3 regions of the Pseudophaeobacter sp. 1A09344 genome follow, and region 3 is predicted to be linked to each of the others. Evidence: riboswitches for the same ligand, from Rfam matches in the RefSeq annotation. Region 3 holds a riboswitch; each other region holds the start of a gene.
What was found. Region 3 has a riboswitch for cobalamin ahead of SM765_RS05065 (hypothetical protein). Riboswitches for the same ligand answer to the same signal wherever they lie in the genome.
Positions count from the first base shown of each region.

Region 1 (7,238 bases), on a different contig from region 3:
GAGATGCCAAAGGCGCGGGCCATCAGATCGGGCGTCAGCACCTCGGCGGGCGGGCCATCGGCCATGATACCGCCTTCGGCCAGCAGGATCAGCCGCGTGCAATGACGGGCGGCCAGTCCCAGATCGTGCAGGGACACCAGCGCCGCGCGCCCTTCGGCGGCGAGGCTGGCAAAGACCTCCATGGTGGAGATCTGATGCGAGGGATCCAGCCCGGCAGAGGGCTCATCCGCCATCAGGAGTGGCGTATCCTGGGCCAGCGCCCGGGCGATCAATGCACGGGCCTGCTCGCCGCCCGACAGGCGCGAGGCGGCCCGCTTGCGGAACGAGTCCAGTCCCATGCGAGAGATTGCCTGATCCACCAGGGCCTGATCGGCGGCTGGCAGTCGCCGCCCCTGCGGCAGATGCGGCAGACGGCCCAGCGCCACCAGTCGCTCCACCGGGATCGGCCAGGCGATCTCGCGTGATTGCGGCATCCAGGCCACCGTGTGGGCTCTTTCAGAGGCGTTCATTGTGGCCAGCGAGCTGTTGCCCGTGGCCGGGATCAGCCCCAGCGCGGCCCGCATCAGGCTGGTTTTCCCGGCGCCATTCGGACCCAGCAGGCCGACGAACTCCCCCTTGCCAATCTCAAAGGACACATCGCGCAGCACCGGACGGTCGCGCAGGGTTACAGAAAGGTTCCGGACCGAAAGCACGCTCATGCCAGCCCCTTCCGCGTCTTGTAGATCAAGTGCAGGAACAGGGGCGCGCCAACCAGCGCGGTGACCACGCCCAGCTTGAGATCGCGGGTGGGCAGGATCAGCCGCACGGCAATATCCGCCAGTTGCAGCATGATCGCGCCGCCAAGGGTCGAGGCCCAAAGCAGCCGCGAGGGCTGCCCATCGACGAACGGACGCAGAATATGCGGCACCACAAGCCCGACAAAGCCGATGGCGCCCGCAACTGCCGTGGTGCCACCGGCAATGCTGGCAGTCCCCACAACCAAAAACCAGCGCAGCTGCCTCAGGTTCACGCCCATGGTCTGGGCTGCATCCTCGCCCAGAGTCAGCGCATCCAGCCCGCGCCCCAGCGGCAGCAGGATCACCATCCCGGCCAGGACAAAGGGCAGCGCCAGCCAGACATGCTGCATCGAGCGGTCCGATAGCGACCCCATCATCCAGAAGACGATCTCATTAGCAGCAAAGGGATTGGGCGAGAGGTTCAGAACCAGCGAGGTCAGCGCCCCTGCCATTGCCGAAATGGCGATACCCGCGAGGATCAGCGTCAGTGATCCCCCATGCTGCCCGGCCAGCGCCATCACTAGAAACACACCGCCCAGAGCCCCAGCCAGCGCCGACAGCGGCAGGCCCAGCGTGGCGGTGGCAGCGAGGCCGGTGTTGATTGCCAATACCGCCCCCAGCGCCGCTGAGGAGGACACACCGATCAGCCCCGGCTCGGCCAGCGGGTTGCGCAGGTAGCCTTGCATCGCCGCGCCCGCCAGCCCCAGCCCGGCGCCGATCACGGCGGCAAGGATTGCCCGCGGCAGCCGGATTTCACGCATCACCAGACTGAGAGGTCCATAGCCATCGTCAAACAGGGCCGCCAGGCTCTCGCCCACACCGACATCTGCAGGCCCCACCGTTAGGGAGATCAGGAACAGTGCCAGCACCGCCGCCGAGAGGCACAGCATGAGCCGGGTCATTGGCGGGCCTCACGTTCCATGAAGGCGCGGCGCTCTGCCGCCAGTGTCTCTACCGCGCGCAACACATGCGGTGTCGGGCAGATCCAGTCGGCATTGCGGATTTCCCCGGCGCCGCTGCGTCCGGCCAGCATGCGCACCAGCGGATGTTTCAGAATTTCCTCACTGCGGGAATTGCGCGGATAGGCGGTTGTGCCGACCAGCAGATCCGGCTCTGACAGCACCAGCAGCTCCAGCGGCAGCTGGCCGGAATGGGAATAGCCCAGTTCATCGGCGATATTACGAAAACCTGCCGCCTCCAGGATTTGCCCGGCCAGCGTCTGGCGGCCTGCAGTATATCCGTTGGCCGCATAAAGCGCGGCGCGCGGGCGATTGTCCGGGGCATCCGCCCGCAGAAACTCCAGCTGCTGGTCAAAATCCGCCAGCAACCGGCGCGCGGCTTCCTGACGGCCCAGCGCCTCGCCCACCTCGACGATGCGGGTTCGGACATCCTCCAGCGAAAAGGCTGGCCCGAATTCCGCCACCGGCACGCCAAGGCGGCGCAGCATATCCATCGTTGCAGGCGCCGAAGATGCGCCAGCGATCACCAGATCCGGCTTCAGCAGGTAGATTTCTTCCGCCAGCCCGTGATTGACCGGATAGGCCTGCGCCTCTTCGGCCATGGCCGAGGCCCGGGGGTCCCGGGCGACGAAGGAAATCGAGATCAGTTGATCCGGCGCGGCCAGCATCATCGCCATCTGATCCACGCAGAGATTCATCGTAACAACGCGCGACGGCCCGGCAAAGGCTCCGGTGGCGGCCCAGAAAAGGGCCAGGGCTATGCCGGGCAGCCAGCGCATCGATCAGAAGGAGGCCCGGACGCCGATATAGGCGGCGCGGCCGCGTTTCGCGTAGCCCCAGACGTCCGAGTATTCCTCGTCAAACAGATTGGTGACACGTCCGGTCAGGACCACATTCGGGTTCAGCTCATACTGGGCCGAGACATCGACGGTGGTGTAATCCGGCAGCTCGGCCGTGGCATAGGTGCCAAAGAACTGGCTGTCCCAGTTGCCTGCCACATGGCGGACATCCGCAGTGATGGAGCCGCGACCATTGAAAGTGTCGAGCGTGGCGCTCAGCAGCAGTTCGTGTTCGGGGCGGCGCACCTCGACCGTACCATTGGGGTTGGTGGCATCCAGATAGGTGTAGGACAGACGGAGATCGAGGTTTTCCGTGGCCTCAAGGCTGGCCGCCAGTTCGACACCTTTGCGCTCGCTGTCTCCGGCCTGATTGCGGAAGGAGAAGGTGGTCGCATTTACCATATAGGCTTCGATCTCACCCGTCAGCGTCTCGTCGAAATAGGTTACATCAACCAGCCCGCGCCCCTGCAGGAACGGCACCTCGACGCCCAGATCAAAGCTGCGGTTTTCTTCGGGCTGCAGGTTCTGATTACCCAGATAGGTGGTGGCACCAAAGGTGCTGTTGGCAAAGAGCTCAAAATAGGTCGGGTTCACGATACCGGTGCCGGCCGAGCCATGCAGCCGTACACCGCTGCCCGCAAAGGTATAGGACGCACTGGCGTTCCAGCTGGTGGCATCTTCGAAGGCATTGTTGTTGTCGCGGCGCACGCCCAGCTGCAGATCCAGACCATTGGCAAAGCTGCCACGGTATTCCAGCGCGATCGAATTGGTCTTGCGCGCAAAGGCCGGATTGGAACGGCTGGAATCCTCTTCCCATTCCAGAATGGCGTTCAGCAGGTGATCTGTCAGCTCTACCGACTGGCCATCAAGGCCAAAGCTCAGCAGGTATTTCGCCGCTTCCGTCTTTGTCTCGGTCAGGGCGCCGCCGTTGTAGGATTGGTCAAAATCCGTACGCTCGTAAGACAGACGATGTTTCAGGCGTCCGCCCAGCGTGTCGAGCTCCGCAAAGATCTGCGCCAGCTGTTCATCGCGGTCGCTGAACTGCGTGGGATCATCCACCACATAGCTGGCCGCATCGGTCGCGGTAAAAGACGTGCTGTCGCTGTCGAAACGCTCTTCCGAGGCACGCAGGTTGAAACCCAGCTTCAGCCGCTCGGTGACAAGGTAGTCGCCTTTCACCTGCGCGGTATTGCGGCGGATGCCATCCTCTTCGCCGCCGCTGCCGGAGAAGTCGTAGCCATCGTCATTATCGTGGGCGAGGTTGAGCGAGATGCCGCCGCGCTCGGTGCGGGAGGAGACCCGCGCCGAGGCCCGGTAGCCGTCCGAGCCAACTTCGAGGCTGCCACCGTATTCGGTGCCGATGCCGCCACTCTTGGTGATGATGTTGATCACACCCGCCGAGGCGTTGGAGCCGTAGAACACCGATTGCGGACCGCGCAGCACCTCGATCCGCTCGATATTGGCGGTATCAAGGCCAGACAGGATATAGTCGCTGTCGCCGCCCGAGGCCTCGATGCCGTCGATCAGGATCAGCGTGTGGTTGGCTTCGGCGCCACGAATGCGGACCTGTGTAAAGCTGTCACCTGCACCGGTGACCATCAGACCAGGAACCGAGCGCAGCGCATCCTGAACCGTGGTGATGCCGCGCTGTTCGATCTCTTCGCTGGTCACGACCGAAACCGAGCGACCGTATTTCTGAGCCTCGACAGGGGTAAAACCACCGGAGACGATGAGTTCGCCCAGATCGATGATCTCCGCCTCCTGGGCGGTTGCCAGTGCCGGGGGGATGGCCATCAGGGTGGCGGCCAGGGACAAGCTTACCTTGTGCATCGTTTCAGTTCTCCCAGCCTGCACATTCGGTGCAGGAAAAGTGGCTGCCCATAAGCGGGCAACATGTACAAATCATCGGTCCTTGGAAGGCAGTGCTTCCACAGACAGTTCAATTGCCACCACTACGGAAGTCCGTTGTCCCCGGCGCGCCCCGCACCCGGACTGGGTGATCCTTCTGGCAGGTCTCCTGACTCGCGGGTCGCAGCTTTGCCGCGCCTTCCCACCTCCTCTTGAGGCAGTGGCATATCGCAGCATTGCTCTCCGCTCACAGTTGCGGGGGCAGTCATGGTTTTGACGTCTTGTACCGACGCCTTACCATGTTCCCTTTTACCCGGATGGTATTCCCAGCCGGACCAGAATGGCCGGACTTAGGCAAACTCGATTTGCTCTGTCAAGAAGGAGTAGACGCCGCCAAGGATGGAGTTTTCAAACAATGCACCGCGCACACCAGCAACAATCGCCTGAAATCAACTGCTAAGTGATGGTTTCAATGCTGCAAACGCAATGCTGTGCCGCATCGACCGCAACCTTTGCGCAGGCGATATTCCACGCTACGGCATGGTTCCCCGTTCCGATCTCCACCGAATCCAATGGCTGGGGTCGTGGCTGTCCCCCCTGCCCCGCATCACGGACAGATTTCCCCTGGCAATGCCCCTGCGGTGGCAACGCGCCTCTTCCGCATCCCGGCGGAGCTATGGCGTTTCCATCTTCGCCCAAGCGTTCCAGTACGAGACCGCGCATGAACGCCCAGATCTTCGCAAAGGTCTGTCGCGGGCACAGGTTCAGTCCGGTGGCCGGTTACAGGCTCCGGTTCAAACACGACGGAAAACCAGCTTGCGCGGCAGTCTATTTCATTGATGCTGCACTGACCGGCAGCTTGCTCGACGCCTTCATTTCTTTCAATGAGAGGTTGGACCGAATGCTAGTGACACCGGGTAGCCGCCTCAGAGTGCTGTCGACGAAACCACTGTAATCATCGAGATCACGGGCAACCACGATCAGCAGGAAATCATCCGCGCCGGTCGTGTTGTGGCAAGCCAGGATGTTCGGTGTCGTCTCAACGATGCGCTGAAATTCTGCCGTCGCGGCTTGATCATGCTCGGAACAGCGCAGCTGGACGAAGGCCATAACGCCGAGGCCGAGCTTTCGACGGCTCAGATTGGCTTGATAACCTTCGATGATGCCGCTTTCTTCAAGACGTTTGAGCCGCCTCCAACAGGGGGTCTCGCTCATCCCCAGATGCTCGGACAACTTGGCATTGGTCATGCGGCCATCCTCCTGCAACAGGGTCAAGATCTCGGCATTGACGGCGTCGATGTCAGGCATGGGTAGATATCTTTCAATAATGACGATTCCATAGGGAATTCCACTCCAGATTTGCGCAATATGGGGAGGATTGGCAAAGGTATTTCCCTCATCCAGACTATGATCTCGTCCAAAATACTCTTCAGCGAAAGATCCTGCCATGAAAGCCGTCCTTTTCGAAAAATTCCAAAGAGCGCCAAAGCTGGTTACCGTGGACGACCCGACGCCAGAGCCGCATGGCGTTGTCCTCAGGGTTGCGGCCACCGGCGTCTGCCGCAGCGACTGGCATGGCTGGATGGGACACGACAGCGACATCGACTTGCCGCATGTGCCTGGCCACGAGTTAGCTGGCGTCGTCGAAGCCGTTGGGAATGACGTCACAAAATGGAAGGTCGGCGACAAGGTCACCGTGCCATTCATCTGCGGGTGCGGCAGCTGTTCCGAATGCCATTCCGGCAACCAGCAGGTCTGCCTGCAGCAGGAACAGCCGGGTTTTACCCACTGGGGATCCTTTGCGGAATACGTAGGCATTCATCAGGCCGATCTGAACCTTGTCGCCCTGCCCGAGACCATGAATTTTGCCACTGCCGCGAGCCTTGGTTGCCGCTTTGCAACCTCATTTCGGGCGGTGGTAGATCAAGGGAAGGTCAGCGCAGGACAATGGGTGGCTGTGCATGGTTGCGGCGGCGTAGGCCTGTCCGCCGTGATGATCGCCTCGGCTTGTGGGGCCAACGTGATCGGCGTGGACCTTGATCCAGCTAAGTTGACGCTGGCGAAGGAGCTTGGCGCCGTGACGGTGCTAAACGGTAGGGAGGCCGACGTGCCGGAGGCCATTCGGGAGATCACCCGCGGAGGAGCCCACGTCTCTCTCGACGCACTTGGTCACCCGTCAACTATGACCAATTCAATCCTCTGCCTGCGGCCGCGGGGCAAGCATGTGCAGGTGGGTCTGATGCTGGGTGAGCACGCGGCACCGGCCGTTCCAATGCCAAAGATCGTCGGGCAGGAAATCGAATTGCTTGGTTCACACGGGATGCAGGCACATCGCTACGGCGCGATGCTTGACCTCGTCGCCAGCGGCAAGCTGGATCCGGCACGACTGGTCGGAAAGCAGATCAGCCTTGCCGATGCCCCTCAGGCCTTGATGGAGATGGATAAATTTCGCTCCGTGGGTGCAACTGTCATAACCCGCTTTTGAGCCATGGAGAAAATCGCATTCATCGGAAATGACACCTTAGCCTGCGTTATCGCCGACGATCAAAGGCGATATGCCAACGGAAAAACCGCCCGGCGCGGGACGCAGCCCAACATGACGCTTCATGCGGCTGAAAAAGTAATGACTGACGACCAAGGCGGCACGATGATGCCCCGTGCGATCACAGCATGCCATAGTCGGACCGTCGAACTGGGAAAGGGCGAATAATGTTTGAGCAGGTGGAAGAATACCCTGTAGATCCAATCATGATCGGGGCAGAGTATTTCGCTCAGGACCCGCGGCAGGACAAGCTGAACTTGACGGTTGGCATCTA
Region 1 covers NZ_JAXGFS010000012.1:58,056-65,293, forward strand. Annotated here, with positions in the region: gene SM765_RS18565 (ABC transporter ATP-binding protein) at 1-698, opposite strand, end outside; gene SM765_RS18570 (FecCD family ABC transporter permease) at 695-1,678, opposite strand; gene SM765_RS18575 (ABC transporter substrate-binding protein) at 1,675-2,514, opposite strand; gene SM765_RS18580 (TonB-dependent receptor plug domain-containing protein) at 2,518-4,404, opposite strand; cobalamin riboswitch at 4,565-4,777, opposite strand; gene SM765_RS18585 (Lrp/AsnC family transcriptional regulator) at 5,251-5,871, opposite strand; gene SM765_RS18590 (zinc-dependent alcohol dehydrogenase family protein) at 5,870-6,907, shown strand; gene SM765_RS18595 (aromatic amino acid transaminase) at 7,132-7,238, shown strand, end outside.
Region 1: another riboswitch for cobalamin. It lies ahead of SM765_RS18580 (TonB-dependent receptor plug domain-containing protein); the one in region 3 lies ahead of SM765_RS05065 (hypothetical protein).

Region 2 (7,238 bases), 200 kb from region 3:
ATCGGCCCTTTCGCCCCGCGCAGGCGAACTGCTGTGGGATATTGGTGGCGGATCCGGTTCGGTTTCGGTGGAATGGTGTCTTGCGGCCCCGGGTGCCCGCGCCATCACCTTCGAGCCGCGCGCTGACCGCCTCATCAACATCCACACCAATGCCGAACGGTTCGGGATTGAACACCGCATGAAACCGGTTCTGGGCCGCGCGCCGGATGTGTTGGATGGACAGAAAATACCCGATTGCGTTTTCATCGGCGGCGGTGGCTCACAGGCGTTGCTGGATCATCTGTGGCAAGTGTTGCCCGAGGGCACGCGGATCGTCGCCAATGGCGTGACACTAGAGACCGAGACCCTGCTGATGCAGGCCCATGCCACACGCGGCGGGCATCTGATGAAGGTGGAACTGGCCGAAGCCGGGCCGCTTGGTTCGATGCGCGGCTGGGAGCGCGCGCGTCCTGTCATCCAGTGGAGCGTCACGCGATGAAGGTCGCGGGTCTGGGATTTCGCAAAGCGGCGACCGTCGCCGACCTGCGCGCCGCCTTAGCGCTGACCGGGCATCAGCCCGATGCGCTCGCCTCACTCGCAGCAAAGGTGGAAAGCCCCGCCTTTCAAGCCCTTGCCGCCGAGTTGAACCTGCCGATGATCGCCCTGTCGGAAGAGGCGATTGCGGGCCTCGAAACGCCGACCATGTCGCCCCGTATCAAAACCCGGTTCGCAACCGGATCGCTAGCCGAAGCGGCTGCCCTCTGCGGCGCATGCCACGGCCGCACCACAGCAACCGCCCGCCTTCTCGTTCCCCGCGTTGTCACCGCAGATGGCCTTGCCACTGCGGCCATTGCAGAAAGACTGACCTCATGACCGTTCACTTCATTGGCGCCGGCCCCGGTGCTGCCGACCTGATCACCCTGCGTGGCCGCGACCTGATCGCCGCCTGCCCCGTCTGCCTCTATGCCGGCTCGCTGGTGCCCGAGGCGCTGCTGCAGCACTGCCCGGAGGGCGCCAAGATCATCAACACGGCGTCCCTGTCGCTGGATGAGATTGTGGCCGAAATCGAGGCCGCACATGAGGCGGGGCAGGATGTGGCCCGGCTGCACTCCGGCGATCTGTCGGTCTGGTCCGCCATGGGCGAGCAACTGCGCCGTCTGCGCGATCTGGGTATTCCATATGACGTAACCCCCGGCGTGCCCGCCTTTGCCGCAGGCGCCGCTGCGCTTGGCGCCGAGCTAACCCTGCCGGGCGTTGCGCAATCGCTGGTGCTGACGCGCACCTCGGGGCGGGCCTCCTCGATGCCTGCGGGCGAAACGCTGGAGAATTTCGCCCGCACCGGCGCGACGCTGGCCATTCACTTGTCGGTGCATGTGCTGGACGATGTGGTGGCGCGGCTCTCTCCGGCCTATGGCGACGACTGCCCGGTCGCAGTGGTTTGGCGGGCGACATGGCCGGATCAGAAGATCATCAAGGCCACCCTAGGCACATTGATCGAGGCAACCGAAGGCGCGCGCGGGCGCACTGCGCTGATCCTCGTGGGCCGTGCCCTTGGTGCCGAGCACTTCGACGAAAGCTGCCTTTACGCGCAGGACTATGACCGGCGCTACCGCCCGCAAAGCGCCGACAGCCAATGGGCGGATTGGAGCGAAGGCGATGACTGAAACGGGCAAGACCGGATCCTATCCGCCGGGTCTGATGATTTCGGCGCCCGCCTCGGGCACGGGCAAGACCACTGTGATGCTGGGCCTGTTGCGCGCACTGGCCGAGGATGGTCTTGCCGTGCAGCCCTTCAAAAGCGGACCGGATTATATCGATCCGGCCTTTCATCTGGCCGCTGCGGGGCAGGCCTCTTTTAACCTAGACACCTGGGCGATGGATGGCGGCCTTCTGGATGCCGTTGCGGGGCAGGCAAACGGCGCGCAGATCTGCATCGGGGAAGGCTCCATGGGGCTTTATGATGGCGTTGCCACGCGCGGCCAAAGCGGCTTTGGCTCTTCAGCGGAAACCGCAAAACGCATGGGCTGGCCGGTGGTGCTGGTGGTTGATGTCGGGGGGCAGGCACAATCCGCGGCCGCCACGGCGCTGGGGTTTCGCGCCTATGATCCCGATCTCCCTTTTGCTGGGGTGATCCTCAACCGCGTTGCCAGCCCGCGCCACGAAAGGCTGACCCGCCTCGGGATGGAGCGCGCGGGCATTCCCGTCCTTGGCGCCCTGCCCCGGCGTGGCGATCTGACCCTGCCCGAGCGCCACCTCGGCCTGATCCAAGCGGTGGAGCACCCGGATCTTGAGGCCGCGATTGCGGGCTATGCCGCCTTCCTGCGTGAAAACGTGGATCTGGAGGCGATCAAATCCGCCGCCCGCGCCGGAGCTGCGCCCGCCTCGGCCCCGCTGCCGAAACCTCCTGCGCAGCGCATCGCACTGGCGCGGGATGCGGCGTTTTCCTTCACCTACCCGCACCTGCTGGAGGGCTGGCGCGCCGCCGGGGCCGAGATCCTGCCGTTCTCCCCTCTCGCCGATGAAGCTCCGGCCCCGGATGCTGATCTGATCTGGCTGCCGGGGGGCTACCCCGAGCTGCACGGCGGCAGGCTGGCCGCTGCCGGGACCTTCCGCGCCGCCCTGTGCAAACACGCCGAAACCCGGCCAGTCCATGGCGAATGCGGCGGCTACATGGCACTGGGCGAGGCGCTGATCGACAAGGACGGCAACCGTCACCGCATGGCCGGGTTGCTGGGGCTCGTCACCTCATATGAAAAACGGAAATTCCACCTCGGCTACCGCCGCGCCGTTCTGGAGGCGCCGATGCCGGGCTTTGCCGCAGGCGGTGCCTTGCGCGGGCATGAGTTCCACTATTCGACCATACTGGACGACCCCGATGCCCCGCTGGCCCGGGTGATGGACGCGGATGGCAACCCGGTGCCGGAAACCGGATCGATACGCGGCCATGTGACCGGCACCTTCTTCCACCTGATCACCGGAGAGCAATCATGAGCGGTTTTGTCAGTTTCGTCTCCTCCGGCCCCGGCGATCCTGAACTGTTGACCGTCAAGGCGGTGAAACGGCTGGGGGCAGCCGATGCGGTTCTGTTCGATGACCTTTCATCGGGGCCGATCCTGACCCATGCGCGCAAGGACGCCGATCTCGTCGGAGTGGGCAAACGTGCAGGGCGCCCCTCACCCCGGCAGGACCACGTCAGCCAGCTCTTGGTCGAATACGCCGCGACCGGGGCGCATGTAGTGCGGCTGAAATCCGGCGATTCCGGCGTCTTTGGCCGTCTGGAAGAGGAAATCTCCGCGCTGCGGCAGGCAGGTATCGGTTTCGAGATTGTGCCCGGTGTCACTGCGGCCTCGGCAGCTGCTGCGGCCGCCAATATCCCGCTGACCCGGCGGCTGACCGCGCGACGACTGCAGTTCATCACCGGCCATGACGTAACTGGCGGCCTGCCCGAAGGGCTGAATATGACCGCCCTCGCCGATCCCGAAGCCACGACCGTTGTCTACATGGGGAAACGCACCTTTGCAGCGCTCGCCGAACGGTTGCTGGTGGCCGGGCTGCCGCCCGAGACGCACGCGCTGATCGCGCTGGGTGTTTCGACCCCGGATCAGTCGCTGTCCTGCCACACGGTGGGGGAACTCCCCGAGGTCCTGCGCGCGATGGAGACCAAGGCACCGGTGCTGATCCTCTATGGTCCCCTGGCCGATGAGGACCTGCCCCGCTGATCGCCCATATGCCGCAATTGAAACACGGATGACGCGCCAGACACGTTGACAGCTTTGTAAGCGCTGTGTCATCTCTGAAAGACCAAAGGTTCCGACGGGTCCAAGACCCAAGGATGAAAAGGGAACACGGTGAGGTGTAGCCATCAGGCGCCAAATCCGTGACTGCCCCCGCAACTGTGAGCGGAGAGCCACCGGGCATCGCCACTGGTCCCTATCAGGACTGGGAAGGCCCCGGACCGGCATCGACCCGCGAGTCAGGAGACCTGCCGTTGGAAGACGTGGCCAAGATGGCCCAACCATAACCTATGTAATGCCGCCGGGTGAGGCGGCAAGGAGACAGAACATGCATATCGAACCCGGAATCGTAAACGGCGTCAAAATCGCCCTGTCCTATGCCACCGCCGCTGGCGCCATGGGCTTTGCTGCGAAAAAGACGATGGAAGATCTGGCCACCTCCGGCATCGCATCCTTTGCGGCGCGTTCGGCCATTGCGACTGTCGGCGTCTTCACCTTCTTCGAAGTGCTGCCGCATTTCCCTGTGGGCGTTTCCGAGGTTCACTTCATCCTCGGCTCGACCCTGTTCCTGCTGCTGGGCGCTGCACCTGCTGCCTTCGGTCTGGCGATGGGACTTCTGATCCAGGGCGTGTTCTTTGCCCCGATCGATCTGCCGCAGTATTTCATCAACCTGACCACGCTGCTGGTCCCGCTGTTCGCGATGAAGGAACTGGCCAAGCGGATCATCGCTCCGAACACTGCCTATGTTGATCTGAAGTATTCTCAGGCGCTGGCGCTGTCGACCGCCTATCAGGCAGGCGTTGTCGGCTGGGTCGCTTTCTGGGCCTTCTACGGTCAGGGCATCGGTGCCGAAACCATGGCCTCGGTCTTTACCTTTGGTGCAGCTTACATGACCGTCATCCTGATCGAGCCGCTCGCCGATCTGGCCGTCCTCGCGGCAGCCAAGAGCCTGCGCGGTCTGGAGCGCAGCGGGCTGGTCACGCCCCGCCTTTATGCGGCTGCGTAAGCCCGTCGCCGACATCTGATGTGTCACATAGCGCGGCCCCGTTTCGGGGCCGTGTTTCTTTTCCAAAGGCACCTGACATGATTGATCTCACCCTTGTTGGCATTGGCACCGGCAATCCCCAGCACCTGACCCTGCAGGCGGTCGAAGCCCTGAACGGGCTGGATCTGATCCTCATCCCCAACAAGGGCGCCGGTAAGGACGATCTGGCCGGTCTGCGCCGCGACATCTGCAACCGGATGATCAAATCGCCGGGGCCAGAGATCGTCGAATTCGACCTGCCACAACGCGATCCCGCGACCGCCAGCTATCGCAAGCGCGTGGATAACTGGCACGATGCCATTGCCGAGATCTGGCAAGAGACCATCGATCAGCACCTGCCCCGGGGCGGCAAGGTCGGCTTTCTGGTCTGGGGCGATCCATCCCTTTACGACAGCACCATGCGCATTGCCGCGCGGCTTCAGGCCCGGACCGAGGTTTCCATTCGCGTCATTCCCGGCATCACCTCGATCCAGGCGCTGACGGCGAGCCATGCCATCCCCCTCAATGAGATCGGTGATCCCGTCACCATCACCACCGGCCGCCAGCTGCGCGAGGCGGGTTGGCCGGAGAGTGCCGACACGCTGGTCATCATGCTAGACGGCGACTGTAGTTTTCAGTCCATCGACCCCGAAGGTGTTCAGATCTGGTGGGCGGCTTATGCCGGGATGGAGAATGAAATCTCCCTATCCGGCGCGCTGCACGAAGCCGCAGATGAGATCATCAAGGTCCGCGCGAAGGCGCGCGCGGAGCATGGCTGGATCATGGATATCTACATCCTGCGCCGCCCCGCACGACGGTAACCCCCGCCCTAGCCCAGCGCGCTGACGATGGCCTCGCAGGCCTGCACGGCATCCAGACCAAAGGCCGGGATCAGATAGTCAGGCCAGCTCGACAGCTTTACGATCACAACATCGGCGCTGCGATCGATAAAGATTAGCTGACCGAACACACCCCGGGCCATGAACACGCCGCGCCCGGGATCGTGCACCCACCAGAACCGCCGATAGGCGCCTTGCGGTGACAGCACGTCATAGGGCGCGCCGAATTTCGATGGATCCGCGCCGGTGCAGATACCATCGATCCAGGCCTCGGGCACGATCTGGTCATCGCCAACCCGGCCGCCATTCAGCACCATATGTCCGAACCGGGCATAGTCCCGCAGACTCGCATTGAACCCCCCATCGGCCAGCGCCGTGCCCGCATCATCGACGGTAAAGAACCCATCCTGTTCACAGCCAAGCCTACGCCAGATCCGGTCGGACAGCAGTGCAGACAGATCCGTACCGCTTACCCGCTCCAGCGCCCAGGCAATGACATCGGTTTCAATCGACCGATAGGAGAAGCCGAGCCCATGCGCCCGCTCCTGCGGTAGGGAGAGGATCACGTCGCGTATGGTCGGCTTGATCTCCCCGTCCCGCACCGGGCGCCAACCCGAGGCGATATCGACCCGGGTCATGTCGCTGCCCGGCAGCCCATAATCCTCAGAGAACCGCGCACCGGACAGCATGTCCAGCGCTTGATCCACCGTGCAACCCGCATAGCCGGTGCCCGCCAGTTCCGGCACGATCTCCTCCAGCGGGGCAGCCAGATCCAGCAGCCCCTCGCCGTGTAAGATCCCGGCGAGGATGCCGATCACGGATTTGGAGACCGACTGCCCCAGATGCGCCGCCTCGGCATGAAAATCATTGGCGTAGAACTCGGTGACGATGGTGCCACCGTGCAGCACCAAAAACCCGTCGGTGTAGCTTTGCCACAGCCAATCGCCGACCCACTGGCGGGTGCCTGCGCCGGTGGCAAAACAGACCTCTGACAGCTCCTGCAGCGCAACTGGCAGCGGCGCAGCCGCAGCGGGACCGCTGCGCACATCCGCCGTGGGAAACAGGCACCGCATGTTCTGGAAGGACCAGCGATTGAAGGGGGCCAGATCCCAGTTGTCCAGCGTCGGCCGTTTTTCCGGCGGCGGCGGAAATCCCTGCATGATGCCGATTTCCCGCGCCGTTTTCGGCTTCAGACTGTCTGCTGTCCGGTGCATTGGGCACGCTCCCGCATGGCAGCCCAGCGCCTGGACTGCGGTCAAAAATTCCGGTGATGGCCCCATGGGCCACCACCCTTCTGTTTGGCTGAGTTACTGCTTCAGGCGGGTCCAGACCTTGTTGTACATCGCCACGACATCCTGATCGCAGGGTTTGACGAAGTCCGGCACCGGGGCGCCTTCAGGCATCACGATCTCCGGCGCCTCCAGCATTTCGGCGTCCATGAATTCCTCGGAGCCGATGACGCCGTTGGCATAGCGGGCAAAGTTGGAGGTCATCGCCGCGTTTTCAGGCTCCATCATGAAATTCACGAACAGCTTGGCGTTCTCCATGTTGGGGGCATCCGCCAGCACCGCGACGTTATCCATCCAGCCGGTGAAACCTTCCTTGGGATAGGCGTATTTCAGCGTCGGGCGATCGGCTCGGGCGCGCATCGCGGCGCCGTTC
Region 2 covers NZ_JAXGFS010000002.1:175,875-183,112, forward strand. Annotated here, with positions in the region: gene cbiE (precorrin-6y C5,15-methyltransferase (decarboxylating) subunit CbiE) at 1-478, shown strand, start outside; gene SM765_RS03995 (cobalamin biosynthesis protein) at 475-852, shown strand; gene cobM (precorrin-4 C(11)-methyltransferase) at 849-1,643, shown strand; gene SM765_RS04005 (cobyrinic acid a,c-diamide synthase CobB) at 1,636-2,970, shown strand; gene cobA (uroporphyrinogen-III C-methyltransferase) at 2,967-3,698, shown strand; cobalamin riboswitch at 3,768-3,983, shown strand; gene SM765_RS04015 (energy-coupling factor ABC transporter permease) at 4,042-4,719, shown strand; gene cobF (precorrin-6A synthase (deacetylating)) at 4,797-5,558, shown strand; gene SM765_RS04025 (serine hydrolase domain-containing protein) at 5,567-6,790, opposite strand; gene SM765_RS04030 (extracellular solute-binding protein) at 6,884-7,238, opposite strand, start outside.
Region 2: another riboswitch for cobalamin. It lies ahead of SM765_RS04015 (energy-coupling factor ABC transporter permease); the one in region 3 lies ahead of SM765_RS05065 (hypothetical protein).

Region 3 (7,238 bases):
TCATCGTGTCAAACATGATCGCGAGTCCATTTCAGCTGTCTGGGAGGGTGTCTAAGGCTTCCCCTCTCAAGTGGCAAGGTGTAGACAGCGCGACGAAACGCCCGATTGTCCAAGTTTTGCAGGAAAGTCGCACTCATGACCGGAAAAATCGCCATTCAGGGGGAGCTTGGCTCTTACAGCCACGAAGCCTGCCGCAACGCGCGGCACGACATGGAAGTGTTACCCTGCCGCAATTTTGAGGACACGATCGCAGCAGTGACAAGCGGTCAGGCGGACCTCGCCATGCTGCCGGTGGAGAATTCGACCTATGGCCGGGTGGCCGATATTCACCGTCTGCTGCCGCACAGCGGCTTGCATATTGTTGATGAGGCATTTGTGCGGGTGCATATCAATCTTCTGGGCGTTCCGGGTGCCCGGCTGGAAGATATCCGCGAGGCGAAATCGCATCTGGTTCTTCTACCGCAATGCGGACAGTTCCTGCGTAAACATGACATCACCGGCCGGGTCAGCCCCGACAACGCACGGGCCGCCCGCGATGTGGCGGAGGCTGGCGACAAACACGTTGCCGCCCTCGCCAGCGAGCTGGCCGGAGAGATCTACGGTCTGGATGTGCTGGCCCGCCATATCGAAGACAACGGCGACAACACCACGCGGTTCCTGATCATGTCACGCGAGCCAGATTACAGCCGTCGCGGTGCCCATGGCATGATCACCAGCTTCGTGTTCCAGGTGCGCAACATCCCCGCCGCGCTTTACAAGGCGATGGGTGGCTTTGCCACCAATGGAATCAACATGACCAAGCTGGAAAGCTATATGGTCGACGGCTCCTTCACGGCGACACAGTTCTATGCCGATATCGAAGGCCATCCCGAGGATGAGAACGTGCAGCTGGCCATGGACGAGCTGGCTTATTTTACCACCAACGTCGAGATCCTGGGCGTCTATCCCGCTGACAATGGCCGCTACTAACCTCTAATTCTGCGGGCATTAAGACAGCCCACGCCTTTCGGCGGGCTGGATCTGTATTTAGGGAAAGGTGAGAGGTTGGACATCGACCCAAGCGGGGCTCGTTGTGGCTGCTTCCTTCCGGACCTGACCAGGTTGGCGAGGCGCTTGCCCGCGCCAACCTCTCGAATCCCGATATAGGCGGCTGCCGCAGCAATGACAAGGGGGCCTCCCCGATCCACCGCTCCGCAGGTCAGAGGGCAAGCATCAGTTTCAGAAAGCCTTTTGGTGTCATGCCGCAGTTGCGCACCTGCCCCTCCGGCAATTCATCCAGATACTGCACCGCCTCCGGGCTGGTATAGGCGGCGGCCTCGGCGTTGTTGAGCTCGGCAAACCGCCACGGATACTCTTCCTGCGCCAGTGGATCCTCAGGCAGGCGGCCCGCAACGTAGTCCCGGATCACATCCCGGATTCGCACCGGCGGCAGCGGGATGCTCTCGGCGTCTTTGACCATCTGGAAATTACCACCACCGCTGACCCTGTAACTGTTGACCACAACGGCAAAACGCTGCGCAGGGGCCACAGGCCGCCCGTGCACGCGAAGACGTCGAATGCGCCCTGCCGCCGGGTTGATCCGCACGCCAGAGGAGGAAAACCGCGGCGGTGCCGAGAGATCTATTTCGTATTGCAGGCCAAAAAGAACGTCAAAATTATGCCCGGCACGGCTGGGATCAACCAGTTCCTGTTCGGTACTGCCGGGGCGGACTTGTTTGAACACACCCGCGGACATTTCCAGCCAGTCCAGCACTTGCGCGCCGGTCGCAACCACCAGCCTAAGCTCATTCGGGAAGATGTGAAGATCAGCGACGTTGCGCATACACAGATCGCCACGCCCGATGTCGGTATAATGCCCCGGCCCGGAACGGCCACCGAATTTGCCTGGCGCCGCCGCGGACAAGAGCGGCAGTTTACCAACCTCAGTGCCTTCCAGCAGCGGCCTGACCGCTGCCGCTTGCGCTGCTGCTGCAAGTTCCAGCCCAAGGTCGGGCCCAAAGAAAGTAAAGAAGGAGTGCAAAGGCACGTCACTGAAGCCAACTGGCTGACGCATCCGTTCGCGCGTTGAATCATGCGCGGGGCCAAGCGCGCGGGTCAGTTCAGCGTCCTCGTCGACCAGAGACATCAGATCGCCATTCTCTGCCCTGCTGCAGATGGGTTTGAGGCGGGCGTCCCAATTCTCCAGCCGCCACCCCTCCGGGCCGTGCGACACCTGCAGATCGATCTGCCCCAGGTGTGATCCATGCGCACCCGGCATGACCACCGGCTTGGTGAAACTGTGCTCGGGATCTGGAAGGGTCTTGTGGGTGTGCCCGCCGATCACCGCATCGATTCCCGCCGTGGCCGCGATGGGAAGCAAGGCATTCTCCATGCCCGGCACCCGCTCCAACCCTCCGACACCTGTATGCGCCAATGCGATCACGATATCGCATCCTTCCCGCCGCAGCGCGCTGGCAGCAGCGGCAGCCGCCTGCACCATGTCCGCAACCACGACCTGACCTTCGAGAAGATGCGCATCCCATGTTACCGTCTGCGGCGGCAACACCGACAGGATCCCGATCCGCAGCGGCGGTGCATCGGCGCAGGCAGGCACCTCCCGCTCCAGAATGGTGGAGCGGGCGAAAGGTAGCTTCCGTCCCTCCTCCACGGCCGTCATATTCGAGCAAATCACCGGACAGGGTGCCTGCTCCAGCACCTGCTCAAGCGTCTCCAGACCGAAGTTGAAGTCGTGATTTCCAAGCCCGATGGCATCGTATTGCAACACGTTGAAGGCCTGCATCAGCGGATGCGGCACGATCGGGTCGTCAGAGGAAATCTCACCAATCGGCGCCCCTTGCAGCCCATCACCATTGTCCAAGAGCAGCACCGTGCCCCCTGCCTCCCGGACCTCTTGCCGCGCCTCTGCGATCAGGGACGCGACGCGGGACAGGCCGATGCTGGGGTCCGGCCGGTCGGCATAATAGTCGTAGCTGAGCAGATTGCTGTGCAGATCGGTGGTTGCCAACAAGCGCAGCACCCCCTTCCCCAATGGCAAGGATTGATCCGGTCCTGTCATATTGCTCTACCCGCAGCCTGCACGGCGTCTTCCGATCTTCGTTTTTTTCTCACGTTCTGACACGAACGCGTTAACCCTTTGAAACAGCGTTTCCTTGATTTGCAAAGTCACCATTTTTGAGGATGTTAACGATTGTGGCGCTGATGCCGAAAATTTGACCGGTCTAACGCCAATATCCAGCGGCAGACCGGTGACCCGGCGTCAAACATCCGCTCACAACCATAAAAATGCATCGACCGCGCTACCCGAACAGGCTGGTCATTGCGCGGTTTTGCCGCCATCAATGCAGGAAATCGGGCCTTAACGCCGGATCCCCTGCCAAAAGAAGGACAACGATATGAAACGGGCCGAAGAGGTGACATTTGGCGGCAAGGGTGGCCTGGACCGCAGCGCGCATCTGCGTGCGGATGCCAAAGCGCTAGACGCTGCCTGGGGGGCACAGAATGCACAGGTGCTGATGATGTGGCGCGGCAAACCCCTGTGCCAGCGGTCAGATCCAGAGCGCGGACCGGACGCGCTTGCCTGGATCTCCACCACGCATCCGATGGCAGCAGAGTGCCGCGACGCCGCTCTGTTTCTCGGCCTCCTGCCGGATCAAAGCCCGGCCTTCGCCTGTGATATCAGCAGTTGGCAGCCCGATGCGCTGGACGAGATGGCGCTGGCCAGTTTTGCCGATGTGACGGAGCAGCAGCACCCGGACCTGCCCTCTGGTTATGCTTTCGCCGAGCTGCGCAGGGTGATGACCCGGCTGACCCCGCTGGAGGCCGAGCTGGCCGCCACCGCCAAGGCGCTGTTTTCCTGGCATGGCTCGCATGGGTTCTGTGCCCGCTGTGGCCACCCCAGTGATATGGTTCAGGCAGGCTGGCAAAGAAATTGCCCCAGCTGCAAGGCGAGCCATTTCCCCCGCACCGATCCGGTTGTGATCATGCTGATCACCCATGGGGACGAGGTCCTGATGGGCCGCTCTCCCGGCTGGCCGGAAGGTATGTACTCCCTGCTGGCCGGTTTCGTTGAACCCGGCGAAACGCTGGAGGCCGCCGTGCGGCGTGAAGTTCTGGAAGAGTCCGGCGTGAAGGTCGGAGAGGTGGAGTACCTGTCCAGCCAGCCCTGGCCCTTTCCAATGTCGCTGATGTTCGGCTGCCGCGGGATCGCGCTGGATCGCGAGCTGACCATCGACCCACATGAAATCGAGGACGCGATCTGGGTCAGCAAGCAGGACATGATGACCGCCTTTGCCGGAGAGCACCCGATCCTGAAGCCTGCCCGAAAAGGAGCAATTGCACATTTTCTGTTGCAGAACTGGCTTGCGGATACGCTGGATTAAAGGGAATATCGCGGCCACGCTGAGAATTGATCAATCAAAACAGGCAAGCAGGCGTCAGAGTCATGGATTTCACGAGTAAAGAAGATATCGATTCACCGATCGCCGACGTGTTTGAAGCCCTGTCGGACTTTGAAAGCTTTGAACGCTCGGCCATCCGGCGCGGCATCGACGTGCAACGGATCGGCGATATCAGCACGCCTGAAAACGGCCTCGCCTGGGATGCCAAATTCAGCTTTCGCGGCAAGGCGCGCGAGCTGCGCATTGCTCTCAAATCCTATGATCCCGTCACCCGCATTCTGCTGTCCGGCGACAGCAGCGGGCTGAACGGCGAAACCGAGATCGAACTGATGGCGCTGTCGCCGCGGCGCACCCGTGTAACAATTTCGCTCAACCTGACGGCCAAGACCCTGTCGGGGCGGTTGCTGCTGCAATCCTTCAAACTGGCGCGCGGCTCGCTCAATAAGAAATTCAAAGCGCGCGCGGCAGATTTCGCACGGCTGACCGAAGAACGATTGAACCGCACGGCCTGAGGGCACCGCATCCGCCTGCACAATTCAGCAAGCTTACCTGGCTTGCTGGTGTTGGCGCGGATTTCTCCGACTTTCACACAAGCGAATTGACGACTCGCCCTTCGACCCGCTACCCATTTCACAGATGGTTTCCGCGATCCGCCTTTGGCGGGTCCGGGATGAAAAGGGAACGTGGTGCGATCCGGCCTCTCTCGGCCAGAACAATTCCACGACTGCCCCCGCAACTGTAGGCGGAGAGCGACCCCGGAAGATCCACTGGACGCAAGGTACAGACCTGCGGCCGGGAAGGACCGGAGAAGCTATGACCCGCAAGTCAGGAGACCTGCCATCGCACAACTCGAAACCGGGCGGGGTGTCCGGAGCGGGTGAGATGGCTCCTGTTGCGCGGCCCGTTCTGGCCGACAAGCATCCGGCCACATGTCTCTCCCCCTCATTATGCCCCTGCCCCAGCGCGGAGGGCGCGATGATCTGGACGACAAAAACGCATGAACTTGCGGCAACGACCTGTCAACACACCGGGGCAAGCTGCCCGGCACTGGAACGGATGCTGGTGGCCCTGTGCGGGGCGCTCGATACCGCGCGGGATATGACCGAAGAGGATTTTGAAATCACCGGCGACAGCCTGCTCGATGGCTGCACCCGCCATTGCCCGGCGCGCTTTTTTGCCTCGCACGACAGGATCCGGGTGTTCTGCGAAGTGGACACCGCAGCAGAGCGCAGCGGTCTGGACCGTTTTGCCGACGCGCTGCTGTCCAGCGATGCACAAGCGCAGCCCGCAGATCACCTGCCACATCGCCCCTGCTCCTTCGGAGAAGCCATCCCGCTCAGCGCGGCGTAGCGGCAGACCCTGAGAACCCACAGGAGGGGCGTCGGTTTTATTCGGTGAATGCCGCGCCCTGTGAAGAAGAAAGCGGGATGACAGTCGGGCCCGCTCCGGCGGGCTGCCTCTGGCTCAGCGGCTGCGGGCCCAGGCCATCTGTGCCTCGGTCTCGACCGCGCAGGGGCGAGACATGCGCAACCTGTTTAGCGCCGCCTCTGGCGCAACGCCGCATTCGATCAACAGGCGCAGCACCACCATGCCGGAGCGCCCGCAGCCGCCCCGGCAATGCACTAGAACGCGGCCGCCACCGGTCAGCGCCTGACGTGCCGAGGCGCTGACCCCGGGCCAGGCCTCGTTCACCTCCGGGCCGGGCACACCGAAATCCGCCACCGGCAGATGCACCCAGCGGCTTCCCATGCTCTGCAGATCAACCCCCAGCGTCGCGGCCCCGACGGAGACATGCTCGGCTTCGGTGGTCATGGAAATGACCAGACCGGGCTGCCAGTCGTGGATCAGCTCAAGATCCCCCTTGTAGTCGCCCCCGGCACCGGGCAGCGGGCAGATCGCAAGAATGCCATTGGCGGCGGACACCGCGTAGATCGTAAAGGGCTGCCCGGCCTGCAGGCCTGCCCCATCTGAACTCATCCCAGTCATCACACACTCTCCACCACATACAGGGAAAAACTCTGCCACCTGCCCTGCCGGACGGTCAACAGCGGTGGACGAAGCCCGCGGGCTTCCCTACCCTATGAGGCGGTCCCAATCCCATTCCGAATCCGGCACGAGACAGCATGAGCGACACCCCAACATCCGATCCTGAAACCCAAACCGCTGAGGTTCAGCACGCGGAGCAGCCGTCTGGCCAGTATCAGGTCCTCGCCCGCAAGTACCGGCCCGAAACCTTTGCGGATCTGGTTGGCCAGGACGCCATGGTGCGTACGCTGAAAAACGCCTTTGCCGCGAACCGGATCGCTCAGGCTTTCATCATGACCGGTATTCGCGGCACGGGTAAGACCACCACCGCCCGGATCATTGCCAAGGGGATGAACTGTATCGGCACCGATGGCAACGGCGGCCCCACCACCGAACCCTGCGGTCAGTGCGAGCATTGCCTCGCGATCATGGAAGGCCGCCACGTGGACGTGATGGAGATGGACGCCGCCAGCCGCACCGGCGTCGGCGACATCCGCGAAATCATCGATTCGGTCCAGTACCGCGCAGCCTCGGCCCGCTATAAGATTTACATCATCGACGAGGTTCACATGCTCTCTACCAGCGCGTTCAACGCGCTGCTGAAAACGCTGGAGGAACCCCCCGCCCATGTGAAGTTCATCTTCGCCACCACCGAGATCCGCAAGGTTCCGGTGACGGTCCTGTCGCGCTGCCAGCGGTTCGATCTGCGCCGGATTGAGCCCGAGGTGATGATCGCCCTCCTGCGCAAGATCGCCACCGCCGAAAACGCCCAGATCGCCGAGGATGCGCTCGCCCTCATCACCCGCGCTGCCGAAG
Region 3 covers NZ_JAXGFS010000002.1:379,233-386,470, forward strand. Annotated here, with positions in the region: gene SM765_RS05035 (c-type cytochrome) at 1-16, opposite strand, end outside; gene SM765_RS05040 (prephenate dehydratase) at 136-969, shown strand; RNA gene ffs (signal recognition particle sRNA small type) at 1,035-1,133, opposite strand; gene SM765_RS05050 (5'-nucleotidase C-terminal domain-containing protein) at 1,199-3,055, opposite strand; gene nudC (NAD(+) diphosphatase) at 3,393-4,379, shown strand; gene SM765_RS05060 (SRPBCC family protein) at 4,442-4,909, shown strand; cobalamin riboswitch at 5,018-5,253, shown strand; gene SM765_RS05065 (hypothetical protein) at 5,373-5,747, shown strand; gene SM765_RS05070 (protein-tyrosine phosphatase family protein) at 5,862-6,383, opposite strand; gene SM765_RS05075 (DNA polymerase III subunit gamma/tau) at 6,521-7,238, shown strand, end outside.